Regions from separate parts of the Peribacillus sp. NPDC046944 genome, predicted to be linked through region 3. Evidence: riboswitches for the same ligand, from Rfam matches in the RefSeq annotation. Region 3 holds a riboswitch; each other region holds the start of a gene.
What was found. A riboswitch is a leader RNA that binds a small molecule or an ion and turns the genes downstream of it on or off. The one in region 3 is predicted to bind S-adenosylmethionine.

Region 1 (5,260 bases), on a different contig from region 3:
AAATGGCTGCAGCCGTCGGGAGAGTTACGGAAAGCAATGTCGACATGCTTCAATCTGCTGAAACGGTGAATTCGCTAGTTCGTGAGGGATCATCCAGCATGAATGCGGTGACAAAGGAAATGAATCATATCAATTCCACCATTCAGGACTCGGCGAAAATCATGGAAATGATGACGAGCCATTCAAGTGATATTCAAAGAGTGACAGCCTTGATTACGGACATTTCCGACCAAACCAATTTACTGGCATTGAATGCCGCGATCGAGGCTGCCCGTGCCGGGGATCATGGAAAGGGTTTTGCGGTCGTGGCAGATGAAGTCCGGAAACTGGCTGAGCAATCGAAATTGTCCGCCTCAGAGATTGCAAACATGGTCAGCATGATTCAAGATGCGACCAAAAAAGGGGTGGAATCCATCAAGATGGGAACCAAGAAAGCGGAAGATGGACTCATTGCCTCGGAGAATTCCTTGCAGGTGTTCGACCAGATCAAAGTGGCAGTCGGTGAAGTGGGAAAACGGATAGAGTCGGCATCCAATGCTATCGAAGACATTCAAGCCATGACCGAAGAGGTGGCAGCAGGGGCCACTTCCGTAAAGGAAATTGCGGTGAGCGCTGCTGAACGGGCACATGATACAAGTGCAGCCACAGAAGAGCAGCTAGCGGCGAATGAACAGATTACGACAGGCGCCCAATCACTAGCAATCCTGGCCGAAAACCTACAGAAGGAAGTAAGCCATTTCAAGATTTAAGAACACGATGAAGAACCCGAACGAAGAACACCACTCACACGGTGTTTTAGTCGTTCGGTTTTTTTCTGTTGCAATGCGGTTTGTCACATGAAATAGGAGGAAGGGGATGGGGATAGCCAAGGGGTGTGCGCGTAGAAAGCTAATGTGAATATGGGGAAGAGGAGGATATCCACGGACTATGCATTCTTGCTTTGATGATAAAGAAAAGGACCAAGCGATTTTCGCTTGGTCCTTTTTCCTATCTTTATTATGCAATCGGCCCGCCAAGTTCTTCGATTTCGTTTGGTACGCTACCGAATTTCTTGAAGTTTGCACGGAATTGAGCGGCAAGGTCTTTTGCTGATTTTGTGTATGCAGCAGGGTCTGCCCATGTTTTGATTGGTTGAAGCACTTCATCAGGAACACCAGGAACATGAACCGGAATGTTCAAGCCGAAGATATCATCTTGAACGGTTTCAATGTTGGCTAATTCACCTTCAAGTGCTGCTTGGATCATGGCACGAGTATAAGCAAGCTTCATACGGCTTCCAGTTCCATAAGCTCCGCCAGTCCATCCTGTGTTAACCAGGTATACTTTTGCGTCATGCTCGTCGATTTTTTCTCCAAGCATTTCAGCATAGCGTGTAGCAGGAAGTGGTAGGAAAGGTGAACCGAAGCATGTAGAGAATGTTGCTTCAGGAGACGTCACGCCTCTTTCTGTACCTGCCAATTTGCTTGTGTATCCGCTCAAGAAGTGGAACATGGCTTGTTCTTTAGAAAGTTTGCTGATTGGAGGCAGTACGCCAGAAGCATCAGCCGTTAAGAAAATGATTGTATTCGGGTGTCCCGCAATACTTGGATTCACGATGTTATCGATCGCTTGCATTTGGTATGCAGCACGGGTGTTTTCCGTTAATGAGCTGTCATCGTAGTCCGCCACGCGTGTTTCGGGATCTACCACGACATTTTCCAATACGGCGCCGAAACGGATGGCGTCGAAGATCTGTGGTTCTTTTTCACGTGAAAGGTTGATGGTTTTTGCATAGCATCCGCCTTCGATGTTGAATACACCGTTAGAAGACCAGCCGTGTTCGTCATCACCGATCAGTTTACGGTTCGTGTCGGCAGATAAAGTCGTTTTACCAGTACCGGACAATCCGAAGAATAAAGCGACATCGCCTTCACGACCTACGTTTGCCGAACAATGCATCGGAAGGATTTCTTCTTCCGGAAGTAGGTAGTTCATGATTGAGAAAATCGATTTCTTCATTTCACCTGCGTATTCAGTTCCACCGATTAGGATAGTACGGCGTTCGAATGATACCATGATGAACGTTTCGGATTGCGTTCCATCAACTGTTGGATCCGCTTTGAAATTAGGTGCGGAAAGGATGGTGAATTCTGCTTCATGCCCTCTTAGTTCTTCGTCATTCGGACGGATGAACAATGTATGAGCAAAAAGGTTGTGCCAAGCATATTCATTAACCACTCGGATAGGAAGGCGTGATGATTCGTCTGCACCAGCAAAACCTTTGAAGACAAAGACTTCTTCTTTTGTCTTTAAGTAATCCACTACTTTACTATATAGTTTATTGAATACTTCCTCGGAAATGGGTTGGTTCACTGGGCCCCAGTCAATTTTGTCCTTTACAGAAGCTTCTTCCACAATATATTTATCTTTAGGTGAACGGCCCGTGTATTTGCCCGTTTCAGCTTTTACTGCGCCGGTTGAAGTTAAAACGCCTTCATTTCTGCTTAATACTTTTTCAACTAATTGAGGAACTGAGAGTTGAGTTTGCACATTATTTCCTGCTAATAATTGGTGTAACTCATTAACGTCAACAGAATTCATATATGAGATACCTTCCTTTGTTTAAGTTTTTATAATACAATTAGTATAACACATTGGATTAAATAGTCTATACTATTTAACTTTTTTTGTGAATGAAAATGGAATAGTCACATTAATCAATTATCTCACTTCGAGTGTAACCTTATGTATAGTGCGGGCATATACTTGCAGTGAGTCATCCTGGATGGATGTTTTCGAATCTGGTTGAATCGGGAGACGATCTGGATGAAGTGAATCTAGGATGTGAAAAACGATTGCTGCCGCAAGTCTTTGTGAAGTCCCGTTTTAGGATTAGTGTACCTTTTCATTTATAATAGGAAGAAAAGAAGTGAACAACCATTTATGTATCTGAAAAAGGGATGAATATGGGGTTCGGATGGTATGTTCATTTTGTCTGATTTATCCATTGTAAGTCAATGGTCTTATCTTCTTAGTTTACACTCTTTAAGGATACTATTTATATTCCGGCTGTGCCAGATAAAAAGTTTTTTTATTTTTCATTGGGGAAAAATGTTCTATTTAGAAAAACATTGACAAATTCAGACTAAATACGATAGTATCTTAAATTGTACGGATTCTCTTATCCCGAGTTGGTGGAGGGACAGGCCCTTTGAAACCCAGCAACCTGCCATATTGAACTTGACTCCAAGGTCAATCGCCGAAAATAAAGCGATGAACCTTCAAGGAATAGTGGTGATGGTGCTAACCTGAGCAAGGTAAAAACCCTTGAACGATAAGAGTGAAAGGATAGATGATAGAATTTTTAAACCTTTCCTCATTTGCCAGGGAAGGTTTTTGTGTTTTTATTCATTAATTCTGTGTCTATGATTGAAACTAATAAGGGAAACGAGTTCCGTAAAAGATCAGGCTCATGCCTACAACATACTAACTTCCAAGGAGGAAATAAGATGTCAAAGAAACGTCTATTTACTTCTGAATCTGTGACAGAAGGCCATCCGGATAAAATTTGTGATCAGATTTCAGATTCCATTTTAGATGCAATCCTAGCTAAGGATGCTAATGCGCGCGTTGCGTGTGAAACAAGTGTAACGACAGGTCTTGTACTTGTTGCTGGAGAAATTACAACATCGGCTTACGTGGATATTTCACGCATTGTCCGCGATACGATTGCAGGTATCGGGTACACTCGTGCGAAATATGGTTTCGATGCCGAGACTTGTGCCGTGCTAAGCTCGATCGATGAGCAGTCTGCTGATATTGCAGCGGGTGTTGATAAAGCATTGGAAGCACGTGAAGGTACGATGTCCGATGAGGAAATCGATGCTATCGGTGCAGGGGACCAAGGTCTTATGTTCGGATTCGCGTGCAATGAAACGGAAGAGCTTATGCCACTTCCCATTTCATTGGCTCATAAGCTATCATTCCGTCTTTCTCAAGTTCGTAAAGATGGCACGCTAAGTTATTTACGTCCTGATGGAAAAACGCAAGTAACGGTTGAATATGATGAAAATAACCTACCTGTACGTGTAGACACAATCGTCATCTCCACACAACATGATCCTGAAGTGACACCTGAACAAATTCAAGCCGACTTAAAAGAACATGTGATTAATGCGGTCGTACCGGCTGACTTAATCAATGAAGATACGAAATACTTCATCAACCCGACTGGCCGTTTTGTAATCGGCGGACCTCAAGGGGATGCTGGTCTTACTGGCCGTAAAATCATCGTTGATACGTACGGCGGATACGCTCGTCACGGCGGCGGTGCTTTCTCTGGTAAAGATGCAACAAAAGTGGACCGTTCTGCTGCATATGCCGCTCGTTACGTTGCGAAGAACATCGTGGCTGCCGGCCTGGCTGACAAAGCGGAAGTGCAATTGGCCTACGCAATCGGCGTGGCTAAGCCTGTATCCATCTCAATCGATACATTTGGAACGGGAACAGTAAGTGAAGAGGTGCTAGTGGAATTGGTAGAGGCGAATTTCGACCTACGTCCAGCTGGTATCATCAAGATGCTTGACCTACGTCGCCCAATCTACAAGCAAACAGCTGCATATGGTCACTTCGGCCGTACAGATGTTGATTTGCCTTGGGAGCGTACGGATAAAGCAGAAGCTTTAAAAACACAAGCTAAAGCGTAAATCATATGAGAAAAGGTGCCTTGCTTTAATGCAAGGCACCTTTTTTGATGGGCAAAAATAGGATTAAATATGGCTTCCTAGGGAATAATTCAAGGAATCCTATTTTTAGCTAAGCGTTTTTTTGTAATCATACGATTGGTGTTACTTTATTCGGTCAGCCTGTTTATAGAGTTGTCCTTTTTCAGCATATTCCCGGACAATGCGATCCATATCCTGGCGATCTTCCTCATTAATTTCACGAACGACTTTGGCCGGCCTTCCAAAGGCTAAGGTGTTCGGCGGGATAACCTTTCCTTGGGGGACAAGGCTCCCTGCACCGATGAAGGCACCTTCACCGATTTCCGCTCCATCAAGGATGATCGAACCCATGCCGATGAGGGCTCTCTTTCGAATTTTGCAGCTATGTAGAATGACTTGGTGGCCAATGGTCACTTCATCTTCGATTATCAGTGGGTTATTGGGACTTTGATGAAGTACGCTGTTATCTTGCACGCTTACTCTTTTCCCGATGATGGTGGGTGCCACATCGCCGCGAATGACGGTATTGAACCAGATCGTTGATTCATCACCGATTT
Region 2 (5,260 bases), on a different contig from region 3:
GCATGTGGTACATTCGATGCACCCACCACTAACTTCTTCGTATTATCGCCACTACCTGTATCTTTCTCTTTATCCGTTCCGCAAGCCGCCAATGCAATTGATAAAACTAGAACGAATGCAAACCCTAAAAACTTTTTCATCCTTTTCATCTCCCCTTATCTTTTATCCAATTTAGAAGTAATCACATCACCGATAATCTGTATGATGAAGACAATAATTAATATGACAATCGTCGCTACCAGGGTAACGTCGTTGTGATTCCGTTGATAACCGTCCAGATAGGCTAAGTTACCCAATCCACCAGCCCCGATGACACCTGCCATTGCCGTGTATCCAACCAATGCAATCGATGTTACCGTGATGCCTGATATAAGGGCCGGCATCGATTCTGGAAGGAGGACCTTATAAATGATGGTGCTGGTTTTGGCTCCCATTGATTTAGCCGCTTCAATCACGCCTTTATCAATCTCACGAAGGCCGATTTCGACCATCCGCGCATAAAACGGTGCTGCACCGATAATGAGTGCTGGTAATGCCGCATTCTCACCAATCATGCTACCGACAAGTAATTTGGTGAACGGAATTAATAATACAATCAAGATAAGGAATGGAATCGAACGGAAAATATTAACGAAAGCACTTAACACACCGTTAACGCCCCGATTCTCCCACATATTCCCCTTGCCTGTTAAAAACAGAAGCAACCCCAATAGTATCCCTATAAAAAAGGTCGCTACAACTGAAATACTTGTCATATACAGCGTTTCTTTCGTCGCTTCTATGATGTCTTCCCAATCTACATTCGGCAATAATTCTTCAAGCATGAGTAATCACCTCCACGCCTACCTGCTGTGCTTTTATGAATTCGATTGCGCGGAGCATTTCATCTTCACTGCCATCAAGGTGGATGAACAATGTTCCATATGAGCCGCTTCTCGTTTGTGATATCTTCCCCTGGACAATGTTCACATCCAACTCAAAATTACGTACCAATTTTGTGATCAACGGGCTTTCTGCATGATCCCCCACGAATGTCAGTTGAATCACTTTTCCTGCTGGATACCGTTCAAACAAATGCTCCATCGTTTCTTTTGTCTCTTCTGGTTCCGTCACCTGCTGAACAAAACGCTTAGTCATCTGTTCTTTAGGGTTTCTGAATACTTCCAGGACAGCTCCCTGTTCGACTACCCGTCCACTTTCCATCACAGCCACTCGATTGCAAATCTTCCGAATGACATGCATCTCATGTGTAATCAAGACAATGGTTAAACCAAGGCGTTGATTTATATCCACAAGCAATTCCAGGATGGAATCGGTTGTCTGGGGATCTAGAGCGGACGTGGCCTCATCACACAAAAGCACTTTCGGGTTATTGGCAAGAGCCCTCGCTATTCCCACCCTTTGCTTCTGTCCACCACTTAGCTGCGATGGATACGCTTTTTCTCTTCCTTCCAATCCAACTAACTTAATGAGTTCATTGACGCGCTTGATGCGTTCTTGCTTGGAGATGCCCGCAATTTCCAGAGGAAAGGATATATTTTCTTGAACGGTCCTTGACCACAAGAGATTAAAATGCTGAAAAATCATGCTAATCTCTTGACGGGCTTTACGAAGCTTAGACCCTTTAATTGTTGAAACTTCATTTCCCGCAACGTTCACGGAGCCCTCAGTAGGCCGTTCCAACCCATTCAGCATACGTATGAGCGTACTCTTGCCAGCCCCACTGTATCCGATGACTCCGAAAATCTCGCCTTTATTTATTTCTAAATTCACACTATTCACGGCATGAATCGTTTCGCTATTTGCTTTTCCTGTTCGAAAAAGTTTACTGACGTTTGACAATGTAATCATGTATGCTCACCTCTTTATCCAATTAAGCCTATGAATTTAGTCGATTTATTTTTATGGCCTCCTGATGAATCTATCCCTCTATGATTCAAAGAAAATAGAAAAAGCCCTTCTGCATGAGCAGAAAGGCAGGGAAAAGCAGGCCTTCCTCTCATCTCCCAAAGCCTCTACGCTTTGTGTGAATTGGCACCTTTCCAAGGAAAATCCTTGTCGGTTGCCGGGTTTCAACGGGCACATCCCTCCACCTCTCTTGATAAGAGCTATATATGGACTATTCTTTTTTGTCTTAACATTCACTTTACTATGTCTGAAATTTTAACACAGATAAAAAAGGAGTGCAATGTAAAATCCTAGGGTGTACCTGTTTCTCCATTAAACTCTTTGAGAATTCACTGACACGATATTCGTCGCTTTTTCAATCGCTTGCTCTAGATCTTCAAGTAAATCGTCTACATTTTCAATACCGATTGAAAGGCGAACCTGGTCGGCACTGACACCGGCCTTGACCAGTCCTGCATCATTCAATTGCTGGTGAGTTGTACTTGCTGGGTGGATGATTAGGCTTTTAGCATCCCCGACATTGGCGACATGCGACCATAACTCAACCGAATTGATGAGTGTGGAACCTGCTTCACGTCCCCCCTTAATTCCAAACGTCACCACAGATCCGGCTCCCTTAGGCAAGTATTTATCTGCAAGGGCTTTATCGGGATGATCATCGTTACCCGGATAAGAAACCCATGAGACTGCCGGATGGTTCTCCAAGTATTGAATGACTGTCCTCGTATTCAACAGGTGTTCCTTCATCCTGACATGGAGCGTTTCCAGGCCAAGCGTGAACTGGAATGCACTTTGAGCACTTAACGTCGGTCCCAAATCCCGAAGCAATTGCACACGCGCTTTCGTAATAAAGGCAGCAGGCCCTACCGCTTCGGAATAGACAAGTCCATCGTAACTAGGGTCAGGTTCCGTAAAGCCTGGATAATTAGGCGAATTCCAATCGAATTTACCACCGTCGATGATGACTCCCCCTAATGTCGTACCATTACCCAATAGCCACTTTGTAGCTGAATGGATGACAATATCCGCCCCAAAGTCAATTGGTCGGCACAGATACGGCGTTGCGAAAGTGTTATCGATAATAAGAGGTATCCCTGCTTCGTGGGCTATTTCCGCCACTGCTTCGATATCAAGAACCCTTAAGCTTGGGTTGCCGATTGTTTCGGCAAATATGGCCTTCGTTCGTGGAGTGATTGCCCGTTTGAAATTTTCCGGATCATCAGGTGAGACGAATTTCACTTTGATTCCGTATTTAGGGAGTGTATTTTCAAATAAATTATAGGTCCCGCCGTACAGTGTTGAAGCAGAAACGATTTCATCCCCCATACCAGCGATATTAAGGATGGAAAGGGATATAGCGGCCATGCCGCTTGCAACTGCCAATCCACCGATTCCCCCTTCTAACAGGGCCATTCTTTCTTCAAAGACACTGACAGTGGGATTGTGAAGCCTCGTATAGATGTAACCATTCTCTTTTAATCCAAATAGATTCGCTGCATGATCTGTATCTTTGAACAAATAAGCATTACTTTGATAAATGGGTACGGCGCGGGCACCCGTTTCGTCGACTTTTAAACCGCCATGCACACTCAACGTCTCAAAGCGGAATTTTTTTTCTGTCATTATATTCTCCCCTTCTTCCATTGTTTTAGTAGGAATTAAAGCGATATTGCCTCATCTCTTGTTATATGCAAGGAACCTTATAATATGAAGAAGTCGGAATTTCCCGCCGGGGTCGATAGAGATTTCCCTATTGAACGATGTCGCTTGGATAAGCGCGTTTTGTAAATGGCAGACATTCCATCCTCGTGTATGATGCGTCTATAACGTATGTACTTCATACAAAATATAGCACTTTAGTAGCAGGTAGTCAATTAGTTATTAGAATATTCAATCATTAATACGAATGCTATATTCCCCCCATGACTTCAACAAAAAAACCAATCCATGTAGGATCGGCTTTTAGCTTATCTCTTTCAGCAATCCATACAAATAAGGAACAGACTGAAAGGCATATATTTTTTTTGTCATCTTTCCTTTTTCAAAAAGCAAAAGACAGGGTACGCTCTCAATTTCATATCGTTCAGCCAATGTCTGGACATAATTCATGTTCATTTTTCCAGCCTTCATTTCCGGGAACAGCTCTAGTGTTATGGAAAGCATTCTTGAAGCCACCTGGCAGGTTCCACACAAAGGTGTGTATAGATATAAGCTAAAAGTGTTCCCTTGATCAACAGCTTGCTTAAAGTCTTCTTCTTTCCATTCCTCCATCAGTTACTCTTCCATCCTTTTACTTGTAAATTTAGTTTTCACTTTCATATTTGCAGTCAGTAGCACGGAAGCGATGTGATGTTCTGGGGTATCCTCGACTTCCTTGTACATCCTATCTATGTACAAATGCCTTGCTTCCGGCAGTTCCCGACGAAATTGTTTCCTTAGCTTTTCCCCTGACGCATCTGCGTCAAAAAGGATGTAAACGTCCCGGCCTATCAATTCATCCACCATTTCATCCAACTTCGTTAAAGAAATGGTGCCATTGGTACATCTGATTTCCACTTCTTCGTCCAGAACGGATGCCACTTTGCGCTTGTCTGAAAGGCCTTCAACCATGATCACTTTATCGAGTACATCCCATTCCATCTCATCACCCCGTCTCCACTCAAATTGAAAAAGAGCAGGCTTAATTAAAGCCTCCCCCTCACCTTACTTACCCGTTTATCAGGCTATCATATTCGTTTGCACTCATCAGTTTTTCAACTTCACTGTTGTCTGATGGTTCAAGGACGATCATCCATGCTTTTTCAAACGGAGATTCATTAACGAATTCAGGATTGTCATTTAACTCTTCATTGATTTCAACGACCTTGCCGCTAATAGGAGCATAAAGTTCAGAAACCGTTTTAACGGATTCTACACTACCAAAGGGCTCGTTCGCTTTCAGTTCAGATCCGACCTCTGGAAGTTCAACAAAAACGATGTCCCCAAGTTCAGACTGGGCGAATGCAGTAATCCCTATGCGTACTGTACCCTCTTCCGTTTTGACCCATTCATGTTCTTTTGTATAACGAAGTTCTTTTGGCGTTGACATATTAATTCCCTCCATATTACAGCTTATATTTTATCTATTATATTATAAGGTAGATTCTTTGTTATGATAAGGAATTATCCAAATGTTTTGTAAAGTCTTAGCTCCAGGTCTGATCGAATTGTTCTTCTTTGAAACCTACTGTCACTTTTGAACCGTCCGTCACAATTGGTCTTTTCAAAAGCATGCCATCCGTAGCCAATATATCGAGCATCTCTTTCTCTGAAGCTTCTTTCAGTTTGTCTTTTAAACCGAGCTCGCGATATT
Region 3 (5,260 bases):
CAAATAATCTTTTATAAAAACAAGCGGCCCATCAGCAAGCATTTATTGCTGATGGGCCGTTTTTCGTATGCTTGACTTAGGTGTGTGTGTAATCCATAAGGTGACCATGGAAGAAGTACCAATGGGTGGGGAATGGAAGGGTATCCATGATGAAGTAGAATTTGAAGAAAACGAGCGGTAAACCCTGCTTGAGGAACATGAACTTTCATACAAGGCTAAGAATAATTACTACCGAAAAGCGGCAGAAAAATCAAAGAAGGCTAGATGCCACTCTGACTAAATTCTGCGATTATATCTATCAAAAAGAACCTCGTCAGAATAAATATAACAGGAGCAACTGAATGGGTTTCCAAGGTTAATCGTGAAAAGAATGAAGGGGCTGTCTAATAAGTCCTTATTCCAGTGAATTTCGCAAAAATAAAGAGGCAGAAATGTTGTTAAATCAACGTTTCTGCCTTTTACTATTTATTCAATTTCGGTGTGTAATTACACCTTTTGGGACAGCCCCTTGATCAATCCTTTATAAATAATTTCATTTTACAAAAAGCGGGATATTACTCCTGTAATCAGGTGAAATGATGCCATTTTCGGTAATGATGCTTGTAATAAGAGAATGGGGCGTAACGTCAAAAGCAGGATTGAATGTCTTCACATTTTCTGGTGCTATCCTGACTCCTTGTATAGAAGTGATTTCATCCCCATTCCTTTCTTCGATTGGGATGGAGATACCCGACTCGAGAGATAAATCGAATGTACTTGATGGTGCTGCTACATAGAAAGGAATATCGTAATGCTTAGCTAATATCGCCAAACCCAATGTACCAATTTTATTGGCTGTATCACCGTTTGCCGCAATACGGTCTGCTCCGACTATAATGGCTTCGATTTTTTTATGATGAATGGTGTGGGCTGCCATATTATCCGAGATTAATGTAACGTCCACTCCAGCTTGCATAAGTTCCCATGCGGTGAGTCGTGCCCCTTGCAAGACAGGTCTCGTTTCACAGGCATAGACCTTTATAGGAAAGGATCTTTCCTTGGCCAGGTGGAAAGGTGCGAGGGCAGTTCCGTACCGTGCAGTGGCTATCCCCCCAGCATTACAATGGGTTAAAATAGAATCACCCTCGTTGAATAAAGACAATCCGTATTCACCAATTTTTCGGCACATCTCCACATCCTCTGAAAATAGCTTTTTTGCTTCAGCAACAAGAGCGCTTTTGGCTGAAGCTATGCTATTGGCTGCTTGTAGAGTATTCTCCATTCTTTTCAGTGCCCAAAAAAGGTTGACCGCTGTTGGTCTTGAAGAAGCGAGTGTAGTAACATGTTTCGTGACATTGTGTTTAAATTGCCATAAATCCGTGGTATTTTCCTGGATTGCACCAAGAGCAACGCCAAATGCTGCAGTTAGCCCGATAGCGGGGGCACCACGGACCTTCAAGGTCAAGATGCTGTCATATACATCTTTAACCGTAAAAAGTTCAATGAATTCTATTTTTGATGGCAAGGCCTGTTGATTCAATAAGGTAATATGGGTATCATTCCATTGGACGGAATAGGGTAGTGGCGTTGTAGTTGTCATATGTATATCTCCTTATAGGGCTGAATAGGAAGGCAATGTATATTGCTTTACGGCTTCTATCACTGCTGGAATATTCAGTTCTTTCCGATTTTTGATTATATGGGCCCCGATTTTCAAGGTAGCCGTTTTAGCTGTAATTCTAGTTTCTTTATTCTCAATGCCATTTAAATCAGCAACATGAGATAGGCCAATGGTTCTTCGAATTAGTTCACATCCTGCAAAGCCATATGCATCACCTTTAAACTTGTTGAGTACATATGGAAGATAACCTTCGATCTTACTGTAAGGACTTTTATTTTCAGAATTCCACAGGTTCGTATAGGTTTCTTCAAATGTATTCCAAAATTCCTGAAGATGAGTAAAGATTTCTTCCTTCCCAGTGGCCTCGCGTGTTACTGCCTGGAATAGGAGATTCGCCATGTATTGTCCAAGGTCAAATCCAACAGGACCATAAAAAGCGAATTCAGGGTCAATTACCTTTGTTTCTGTATCACTTGCAAATATACTTCCCGTATGTAAATCGCCATGAAGAAGGGCCTCCTGCTCGGATTCGAAGCTTTGTTTTAACTTAGCCACTTCCAGTATTAAATCAGCATCTTTCCATATAGACTTGGCAGCCTCCAGCAACTCAAGCTCAAACTCGCCTGGATGTTCCTCCAAAAAAGGATCCGTGAAAATGAAAACCTCAGTAATCTTGCAGAGTTCTGGATTCGTGAAGTTCCGGGCAACCTCTTTTTTCGCTGCCGGTTCCAAATGAAAATCAGACGTATAAAAAGCGGTCTTTGCAACAAATTCACCAATGTGTTTGGATAATAGAGGGAAATGATCTCCTTCAATTAATCCGGTCCGGGCGATTTTCAAGTGTGATAAATCTTCCATGACGGTGATTGCAAGCTGTTCATCAGAATAATAGACTTGTGGGACAAGTTCGGGACAATAGCTTCTGAATTGAATTAATGCATTCGCTTCGATAGCCGATCTTTTTAAAGTCAATGGCCAGCTTTCACCAAGAACCTTTGCGTAAGGAACTGCTTGTTTGATGATGACTCCTTTATTTGTTACGGGATTTGTAACGTGAAAAACATAATTTAAATTTCCGTCACCGATTTCATTACATAGTAATGAGTCATCTGAATGCAGTAACCCAAGTTTCTTCGTTAGGTCAATTGCCGTTTCGTTTGTCAATAGCTTGAAATTTGATGGTTGAGTCATTGTTATCCCTCCAAGTACATTAAAAAATATGAAAAAGCCCCTTTCCCATAGAAAGAGGCAGAAGCTTCACTTCGAACCTCTTATCTCCCAGAAAGAATTCTTTCTGGTGGATTTGGCACCGTGCTCTGTGGATATAATCCGGCGGAATTCCCGCCCCATTTCACAATGGTATTACAGTCGGTTGCTGGGCTTCATAGGGCCTTTATCCCTCAGCCTGCTCTTGATAAGAGTATTGTATTTATTTTCAGAAAATTAATCTCGAATGAATGATATCAATATTTTAAATAGTTTGTCAATGGTAAATTAATAAAACTCCGGCCGCCGATCTTCGAAAACGGGTATTTTATTTCTTGCTTCTCCTACTTTTTCTAAGTCAAGGGTGCCGAGTAGAAGTTCTTTTTCTTCACCAGCCTCACAAATGATTTCTCCCCACGGGTCGATGATGATGGAATGTCCGGCAAAATGATTATTTCGGTCAGAACCGGAACGATTCACAGCCACAACGAAGGCTTGGTTTTCTATTGCCCGGCTGATTAACAGTGCCCTCCAATGATGGAGCCTAGGCTTTGGCCACTCGGCGGTCACGAAGATAACCTCCGCACCTCGTACGGTATGGGCCCGTTGCCATTCCGGAAAACGGATATCATAGCAAATGAATCCGGCGCAAATCTTTTCATCGAGGGAGAATAAGCCGTCTTTTTTGCCAGGTTGTAAGTAATGGTGTTCATCCATCAATTGAAACAGATGGAGTTTATCATATTCTTTAACCAGTTTGCCTTCTTTATCGATGATGAGCATTGTGTTATAGATGCCTTCCTTAGTTTTCTTTGCAATCGAGCCACCGATTATGTTAATGTGGTGTTTTTTTGCAAGGGCTTTTAGAAAGGTAATGGTTTGTGCTGCTTCTTCGTCTGCAATTTCATGTAATCTCGTTAAGTCATAGCCGGTTGTCCATAGTTCCGGCAGCATGACGATGTCCGGTTTAGACTGTACAGCTTTTTCAATCCATTGTTTTGCCACCTGGAAATTTATATCTGGCTGTCCAAAGGCAATGTCCATTTGTAAACAGGCGATTTTCCATTTCATCATTTAAAACCTCCATTTGTAAAAAAGTACTTTACAAGATTAAGATAAACATATATCATTTGTGACTATAATTTCAAGAAATTTCAGAGAAGGTGCAAAGATGGTGCAATTCGAAAAATCCAGACTTCTTCAAGAGCTTCCAAAGCAGTTTTTTGCTTCTTTAGTCGAAAAAGTTAATAACATAACATCAGAAGGCAAGGATGTCATTAATCTTGGGCAGGGAAATCCAGACCAACCGACTCCTGAACATATCGTGAAGAGCCTGCAGACAGCAGCAGGAAATTCCATGAATCATAAATATTCTCCTTTTAGGGGGCTTCCCTATTTAAAAGAAGCTGCGGCCCTCTTTTATGAACGTGAATATGGCGTCAAGCTAGATCCTAAAACGGAAGTGGCGATTCTTTTCGGTGGAAAGGCTGGTCTAGTCGAATTACCGCAATGCTTGTTGAATCCAGGCGATACAATTTTAGTGCCTGATCCGGGCTATCCAGATTACCTGTCAGGTGTAGCGTTAGCCCAAGCTAAAACGGAAATTATGCCCTTGACCGAAGAAAATGATTTTCTTCCCGATTATAAGGAAATAGATAAAGAGGTTTTTGACAAAGCGAAGATGATGTTCTTGAATTATCCCAATAATCCCACAGGAGCATCGGCGTCAGCAGAATTCTTCGAAGAAACGGTTTCCATGGCAAAAGAACACTCGATATGTGTGGTCCATGATTTCGCATATGGTGCAATTGGGTTCGATGGGAAAAAACCGGTAAGCTTCCTTCAAGCAGAAGGATCAAAAGAAGTGGGGATAGAAATTTACACCCTTTCTAAAACATATAACATGGCGGGGTGGAGGGTTGGCTTTGCGGTTGGCAACCAGAGTGTCATCGAATCGCTTGAATTATTGCAGGATCATCTTTACGTCAGCCTTTTTCCCGCAATACAAGAAGCCACGGCATGCGCCTTACTGGATTCACAAGAGTGTGTGAAGGAACTCGTGAACATGTACGAAGGACGACGAAATGTATTTATCGAAGGGTTACGATCCATTGGATGGGATGTACAGGCTCCAGATGCTTCCTTCTTTGCTTGGCTAAAGGTCCCTGAAGGATATACTTCAGCGAGCTTTGCAGATCATTTACTGGCACATGCCCATGTAGCAGTTGCACCAGGAAATGGTTTCGGTGAATTTGGTGAAGGATACGTCAGGGTGGGACTTCTCACTTCAGAAGACAGACTCCAAGAAGCGGTAGAAAGAATTCGTACATTGAATATATTCAAAGAAAATCAGTGAGATATTGAATAGTTTGAACATTATACCTATTGACAAAGTATGAATTGCGTGAAAGAATATAAAAAAGAATTCTAAATTTTTAGTTAAGATACATAAAC
Region 4 (5,260 bases), on a different contig from region 3:
AATAGGAGTAGCCCTCATTGAATTGCTTAACCAGACTTATCAAATCGAATGAAGATAAATCATAGACAGACGTTGCCCCCGGGAAATCACCAATCTTAGAAGGATCCCCAGTGATAACTAAAACTTCATCCAGCCCGACCGTATGCAATCCCATTAAATGGGATTGTAACCCAATAAGATTTCGGTCCCTGCACGTAATATGGACCATCGGATTCACCCCTAATTCAGCCTTTAATAAATTGGCTAAGGTCGAATTCGATATCCTTGGTGAAGCAAGTGAATTATCAGCTAAAGTAATGGAATCCACCCCAGCTTTTTTCAAGGCTTCAGCTCCTGCCATAAACGTTTCGATTCCTAACTTTTTCGGTGGATCAAGCTCAACTAGGATCGTTCTATCCGTTTTTGCCTTTTCATGAAGAGCTAATTCTTGTTTTTGGTTATTCACTTCAATAATTTCTATATGTCGAGCTTTCGTAATTTTTTCCTTGACTGGCGCTAAAGTGCCAATCATTTCGTTCACAGCTTGTATATGTAGTGGTGTCGTACCACAGCAACCCCCTATAATGGTTGCTCCTTGTTTTCGTAATTCGAGTGCACTTGAACCGAAATATTCTGGTTCCGCTTTATAGACCAGTCTCCCATCCACATAATCTGGAAGACTTGCATTAGGATAGATGGCAATCGACGCCTGCATAGGCAATTTCACTTCTTCCAGTGCCCTTATCATATGATGGGGGCCCAGACGGCAATTCACCCCAACGACATCTGCACCTAGGTACTCTAGCTTTTGAAAAGCTTCATTCAAATGAAATCCATTTTGAAGATTTCCAAGTTCATGCATCGATACATTTGCAATAATCGGCAGGTCCGTTTCCTTTTTAGCAATTTGAAGCACCGTTTCAAGCTCTTCAAAATCATAGAATGTTTCAAGAAGAATTCCATCGGGATCTTCCAGGAGCAAACTGTATAATTGTTCTCGAAAACCCCGTTTTATTTCTTCTATACTTAAATCCGATTTACGTATACTACGCTGGGCCCCAATTGTACCAAAAACATAAGCCTTCCCTTTCGCTACTTGTTTAGCAAGGCTGACTCCTTGGCGATTGATCCGACTGACTTCTTCCTCCAGCCCATACCGTTTCAATTTATTGAAATTGGCACCATATGTATTGGTTTGCAGAATATCTGCACCCGCTTCTAAATAGGCCCTATGTATAGACTCAATTTTATCAGGATTGGTGCAATTTATTTCCTCATAACATTGATCGATTCCATAGGAGTACAACAACGTACCCATCGCGCCGTCTCCAACTAGCATTCTTTCCTTCAATTCACTACGAAAATCCAATTAGTACACCCTCTCTTAAAAACACTATGGTTTTTGTCGGTTTCTATGAGTGTGAGAGTAAAGAAAAAAAACCTTCTCAAAGAAGAAGGCTTTTTTCGAAACATTCTCCTCATCTATCAAGCTCTGCTTGCTGGATTTAGCACCTTTGCCTAGGCTGGTTGCTGAGGTTTCATCGGGCCAGTCCCTTCACCTCTCTCGATAAGATTTATTAAGTTTAATTTTCTAAACATTTCAAAATTTATTTATATTTAATTTACATGAATCATCTGATAATTTCAAGAGTATATTTATCATTTTTTCATTTTCTTCAGACTTTTTAACGATACATCCTTTTAGAAAGCAAGGCTCCCCATTTTTCCGACAAGGATTCAATGGAAAGCAAGGACATTGCCCCCTCCTCCCCATCACGCTTATGAAGGATGACATCCGTTGCATAAAGTACCGTAACCTTATCTTGAAGCCGATCCAATAACACGATATCATCTTGTTGGCCAATTACCCCTTCTTGTATAACCCTAGCAAAATAGCCAGTTAGATTAGTGTCCATCACCAATTTCAAAAACTCTGGCTCTTTGTTAAAGTGGGAGATGGTCGAGCAAGGAATACGCCCCTGTGTAATCTGAATAACGGTCCCGCCAATGCGATAGATATCGCCTATAAACGTTTGACGTTCAGTCATTCCAGCAATCGTCAAATTCTCCCCAAATGCAGGGATGGAAAGCTGCTTATTGAATGTTCGATTCCATAAATCATAATGCTCAAAGGGATAAAAACATAGAGCACGGTCAGGCCCTCCATGGAACTTTCTGTTACCCACTCCATCCCTATCAATCCCTGATTTTGTTACGGTGATATAGTCGATGGCCTTCTTATCCATTGCCGTTTTGATCTTTACCCCCGAAAGCTCCTCCTCTTTTGGCATCCCAATTTGAAGAGACATGATTTTACGATTTTCCATTGGACATCTTCCATTTCTTTTAAATTTCCAGATTGCAATAAAGAAACATTCTTTATATTCAATCTATTCAATTATTTGATTATACCAAAAAAAAGCAATAACCTCTTTACTAGGTATAAAATTCGATGTGAAAAGAGAATGATATAAAAATAATCCCTTTGTTTTAGTAATTTAGTTGCTATTTCCAAATTAATTATGATAGAATATGAACACAATATATAGTCGAAAAAGACAATCCGTCGCCTATATGTTGATTCACGATTAATTTCCTCATTGTCGCTCTTTAGGGGGCGAATTTTTTTGTCTCCTTTTAAAAAGGGTGGAAAACTGTAGATCCTTACTAATTATTTATACCTAACAAGTAACTACCAAATTGAACAGGCGACCTTCTTTTAATGAAAATTTATAGGTGCGATCATTACTTTCCTCACAGTACACCACTTTTTTGATAATTTTGGTGATTTTCTTATGCCTTCATTTTCCCCTTAGCTTCTATTTTTTCGCCCCTTATATTCCAGGTATCGTAACAGCCATGCCGATATCGTTAGCCAAGCAGCTCCGGCAACAAAACCTGCCACAACATCGCTCGGGTAATGCACCCCTAGATAAATGCGGCTCCATCCAATGACCAATGAAGCCAAAAAAGCCAAAAACCATATAATGCCGTTCATATATTTACTTTTGACGATTCGTAAACATACAACTGCAATGCTTCCGTAAACGATAACCGAAGCCATAGAGTGACCACTAGGAAAACTATATCCGGAAACGGATAATAATGGAGCGATATCGGGTCTTTCCCTTTGAAAAAGATATTTTAGCCCCCAATTAAATACCCCACCCATTGCTGAAGTGATTATTAAGTATAAAGCAAGCTGTTTTCTTCTGTATAAGGCCAAAATCAAGGCAAATATACCAATTAGTACGACTATCCATGTCACCGACCCAAAAAATGTGAGCGTAGTCACAAAGCTGATAAATTGTTCACTAAAGGGCACTTGGATGAAATTGATAAGGACTTTATCAAATTCGATTAACTCCCCTTCCTTCAGTTCTTCCACAATTTCAATAAAAATGAAAAAATAAACTAGGATTAAACCAGCCATCATGGCAATATAAAGAAGTTTTTTTGAAATATGTATGCTAAAAAAGTTATGCATTCTCGGACACCACCTTTTCCCTCATTTACCACGCTACCTCTAGGATAAAACAAAAAAAGCCTAAGCGATAGATTTCGCTCAGGCTTTTTTTACGCTTGTTTCTTTTTAGGCTCCGCTCTTTTGCGTGTCGTCTTTTTCTTTACAACCATTTTCTCCGGCTTCGTCCTGTCAATGGACGCTTGTAAAGCTGCCATTAAATCCGTCACATTATTGGCCACGGGTTCTTTAGATTTTGCTGTAATGGTTTTCTCGCCAGTTTTCTTTGATTCAATCAATTCAAGCAAAGCTGTTCGATAATCATCTTTGTATTTAGTCGGATCAAACGTCGATGTCAACTGATCAATTAATAATATGGCCGTATCGATTTCTTTTTTTGCAATGGCATCATTAGCAGGAATATTAGGAACGTCGGTTGCAGAACGAACCTCATCAGGGTAATGAATGGTTTCCATCAACAATGTGTTATCCACTACCCGAAGGATAGCCATTTGTTCTTTGGAACGAATGATGATTTTAGCGAGACCAACCTTGCCTGACTCCAAGAGTGCTTCCCTCAAAAGAGAATAGGCTTTTGTACCGCCATCGTTTGGAGACATATAATAGCTTCGGTTGAAATAGATTGGATCAATTTCCTCTATTTTAACAAAATCAATGATTTCCACTGCCTTATCTTCATTTTGTTTTTTTAATTGCTCAAGTTCATTGTCTTCTAGGACAACAAACTTTCCTTTTGTATACTCAAACGCACGAACAATATCATCCTTGCCTACTTCTTTCTGGCAAACTGGACAAACCTTTTCATATTTTATCGGTGAATGGCATTCCTTATGCAAAGTTCGTAAGGATATATCCTTATCTTCCGTTGCCGCATGAAGCTTTATCGGGATATTCACCAAACCAAAAGAAATGCTGCCTTTCCATATTGTATGCAAATTCCTCACCTCATCGTTGATTAATTGATTCACTGTTATTATCATTCCCATTTCTTTCAAAAAAATTATATCTCAATCTTAAAATTAAGATTTTATGGGGAAAATACTAATAAACGCAATGAACGGAGGGAAAAATGTGATAAAACCAATGTTGCCCACCTATCATCCAGAAGCTCCTTGTTCTAAGGAATGGATGTATGAAGTCAAATATGATGGCTTTCGGGCCATTTTAACGATTGAAGAAAGTAAAGTGGCAAAGCTGACGAGCCGGAACGGAAAAGAGTTGCTGCCTCTTTTTCCGGAAATCGGTGAATTCCTAGAAACCTTGAACCTCGAAGGTATACTTCCCCTTCAACTAGATGGAGAACTAGTTTGGCTAACCAATGAAGCCAAGGCAGACTTTTCCGAGATACAGTGGCGTGGACGTTTGAGAAACCAAACATTGATATCCGAGGCTTCCACCCTCTCCCCATGCCGATTCATAGTGTTTGACTTACTAACCTTAAATGGAAAAGACATTACCAAACAAAACTTGTCGGAACGGAAAGCTATGTTGAAGGGCTTAGGAAAGAAACTTCATTTCCCAGAAAATCCTAGCCCCCATGAAGAAAGCCCAATCCAACTGATTGGAAACTATGATACTGCAAATGAAGCGATGAACAAGGTCATTCTCATGGATGGGGAAGGGATTGTAGCCAAGAACATCAACAGCATATGGCACGAAAAACGGTCAACCTCCTGGATCAAGGTGAAAAATTGGAGGGTATTCCCCTGCTTTATCACCGCTCTTCATAAAGAAAACGGATATATTTCAATTTCCGTTTATAAAGACGGTGTAATTACCCCGATTGGGAGCGTCAAA

Region 1: it holds a riboswitch for S-adenosylmethionine, as region 3 does, so the genes downstream of both, metK (methionine adenosyltransferase) here and mtnK (S-methyl-5-thioribose kinase) in region 3, are expected to answer to the same signal.
Region 2: it holds a riboswitch for S-adenosylmethionine, as region 3 does, so the genes downstream of both, ACQKIC_RS12955 (methionine ABC transporter ATP-binding protein) here and mtnK (S-methyl-5-thioribose kinase) in region 3, are expected to answer to the same signal.
Region 4: it holds a riboswitch for S-adenosylmethionine, as region 3 does, so the genes downstream of both, ACQKIC_RS12105 (bifunctional homocysteine S-methyltransferase/methylenetetrahydrofolate reductase) here and mtnK (S-methyl-5-thioribose kinase) in region 3, are expected to answer to the same signal.

Annotation. Positions count from the first base shown of each region.
Region 1 is NZ_JBNNML010000001.1:517,514-522,773, reverse strand. Features, by position in the region: gene ACQKIC_RS02685 (methyl-accepting chemotaxis protein) at 1-749, shown strand, start outside; gene pckA (phosphoenolpyruvate carboxykinase (ATP)) at 997-2,580, opposite strand; SAM riboswitch class I at 3,158-3,320, shown strand; gene metK (methionine adenosyltransferase) at 3,489-4,685, shown strand; gene ACQKIC_RS02670 (gamma carbonic anhydrase family protein) at 4,827-5,260, opposite strand, start outside.
Region 2 is NZ_JBNNML010000006.1:141,991-147,250, forward strand. Features, by position in the region: gene ACQKIC_RS12945 (MetQ/NlpA family ABC transporter substrate-binding protein) at 1-140, opposite strand, end outside; gene ACQKIC_RS12950 (methionine ABC transporter permease) at 156-824, opposite strand; gene ACQKIC_RS12955 (methionine ABC transporter ATP-binding protein) at 817-1,851, opposite strand; SAM riboswitch class I at 1,997-2,108, opposite strand; gene ACQKIC_RS12960 (O-acetylhomoserine aminocarboxypropyltransferase/cysteine synthase family protein) at 2,221-3,531, opposite strand; gene ACQKIC_RS12965 (thioredoxin family protein) at 3,871-4,179, opposite strand; gene ACQKIC_RS12970 (toprim domain-containing protein) at 4,183-4,548, opposite strand; gene gcvH (glycine cleavage system protein GcvH) at 4,616-4,996, opposite strand; gene ACQKIC_RS12980 (arsenate reductase family protein) at 5,094-5,260, opposite strand, start outside.
Region 3 is NZ_JBNNML010000007.1:11,935-17,194, reverse strand. Features, by position in the region: gene ACQKIC_RS13995 (S41 family peptidase) at 1-7, shown strand, start outside; gene mtnA (S-methyl-5-thioribose-1-phosphate isomerase) at 533-1,579, opposite strand; gene mtnK (S-methyl-5-thioribose kinase) at 1,592-2,797, opposite strand; SAM riboswitch class I at 2,869-3,021, opposite strand; gene ACQKIC_RS13980 (carbon-nitrogen family hydrolase) at 3,095-3,877, opposite strand; gene ACQKIC_RS13975 (pyridoxal phosphate-dependent aminotransferase) at 3,978-5,162, shown strand.
Region 4 is NZ_JBNNML010000005.1:344,672-349,931, forward strand. Features, by position in the region: gene ACQKIC_RS12105 (bifunctional homocysteine S-methyltransferase/methylenetetrahydrofolate reductase) at 1-1,348, opposite strand, end outside; SAM riboswitch class I at 1,455-1,553, opposite strand; gene ACQKIC_RS12110 (MOSC domain-containing protein) at 1,665-2,306, opposite strand; gene ACQKIC_RS12115 (phosphatase PAP2 family protein) at 2,792-3,466, opposite strand; gene ACQKIC_RS12120 (Ku protein) at 3,556-4,398, opposite strand; gene ligD (DNA ligase D) at 4,535-5,260, shown strand, end outside.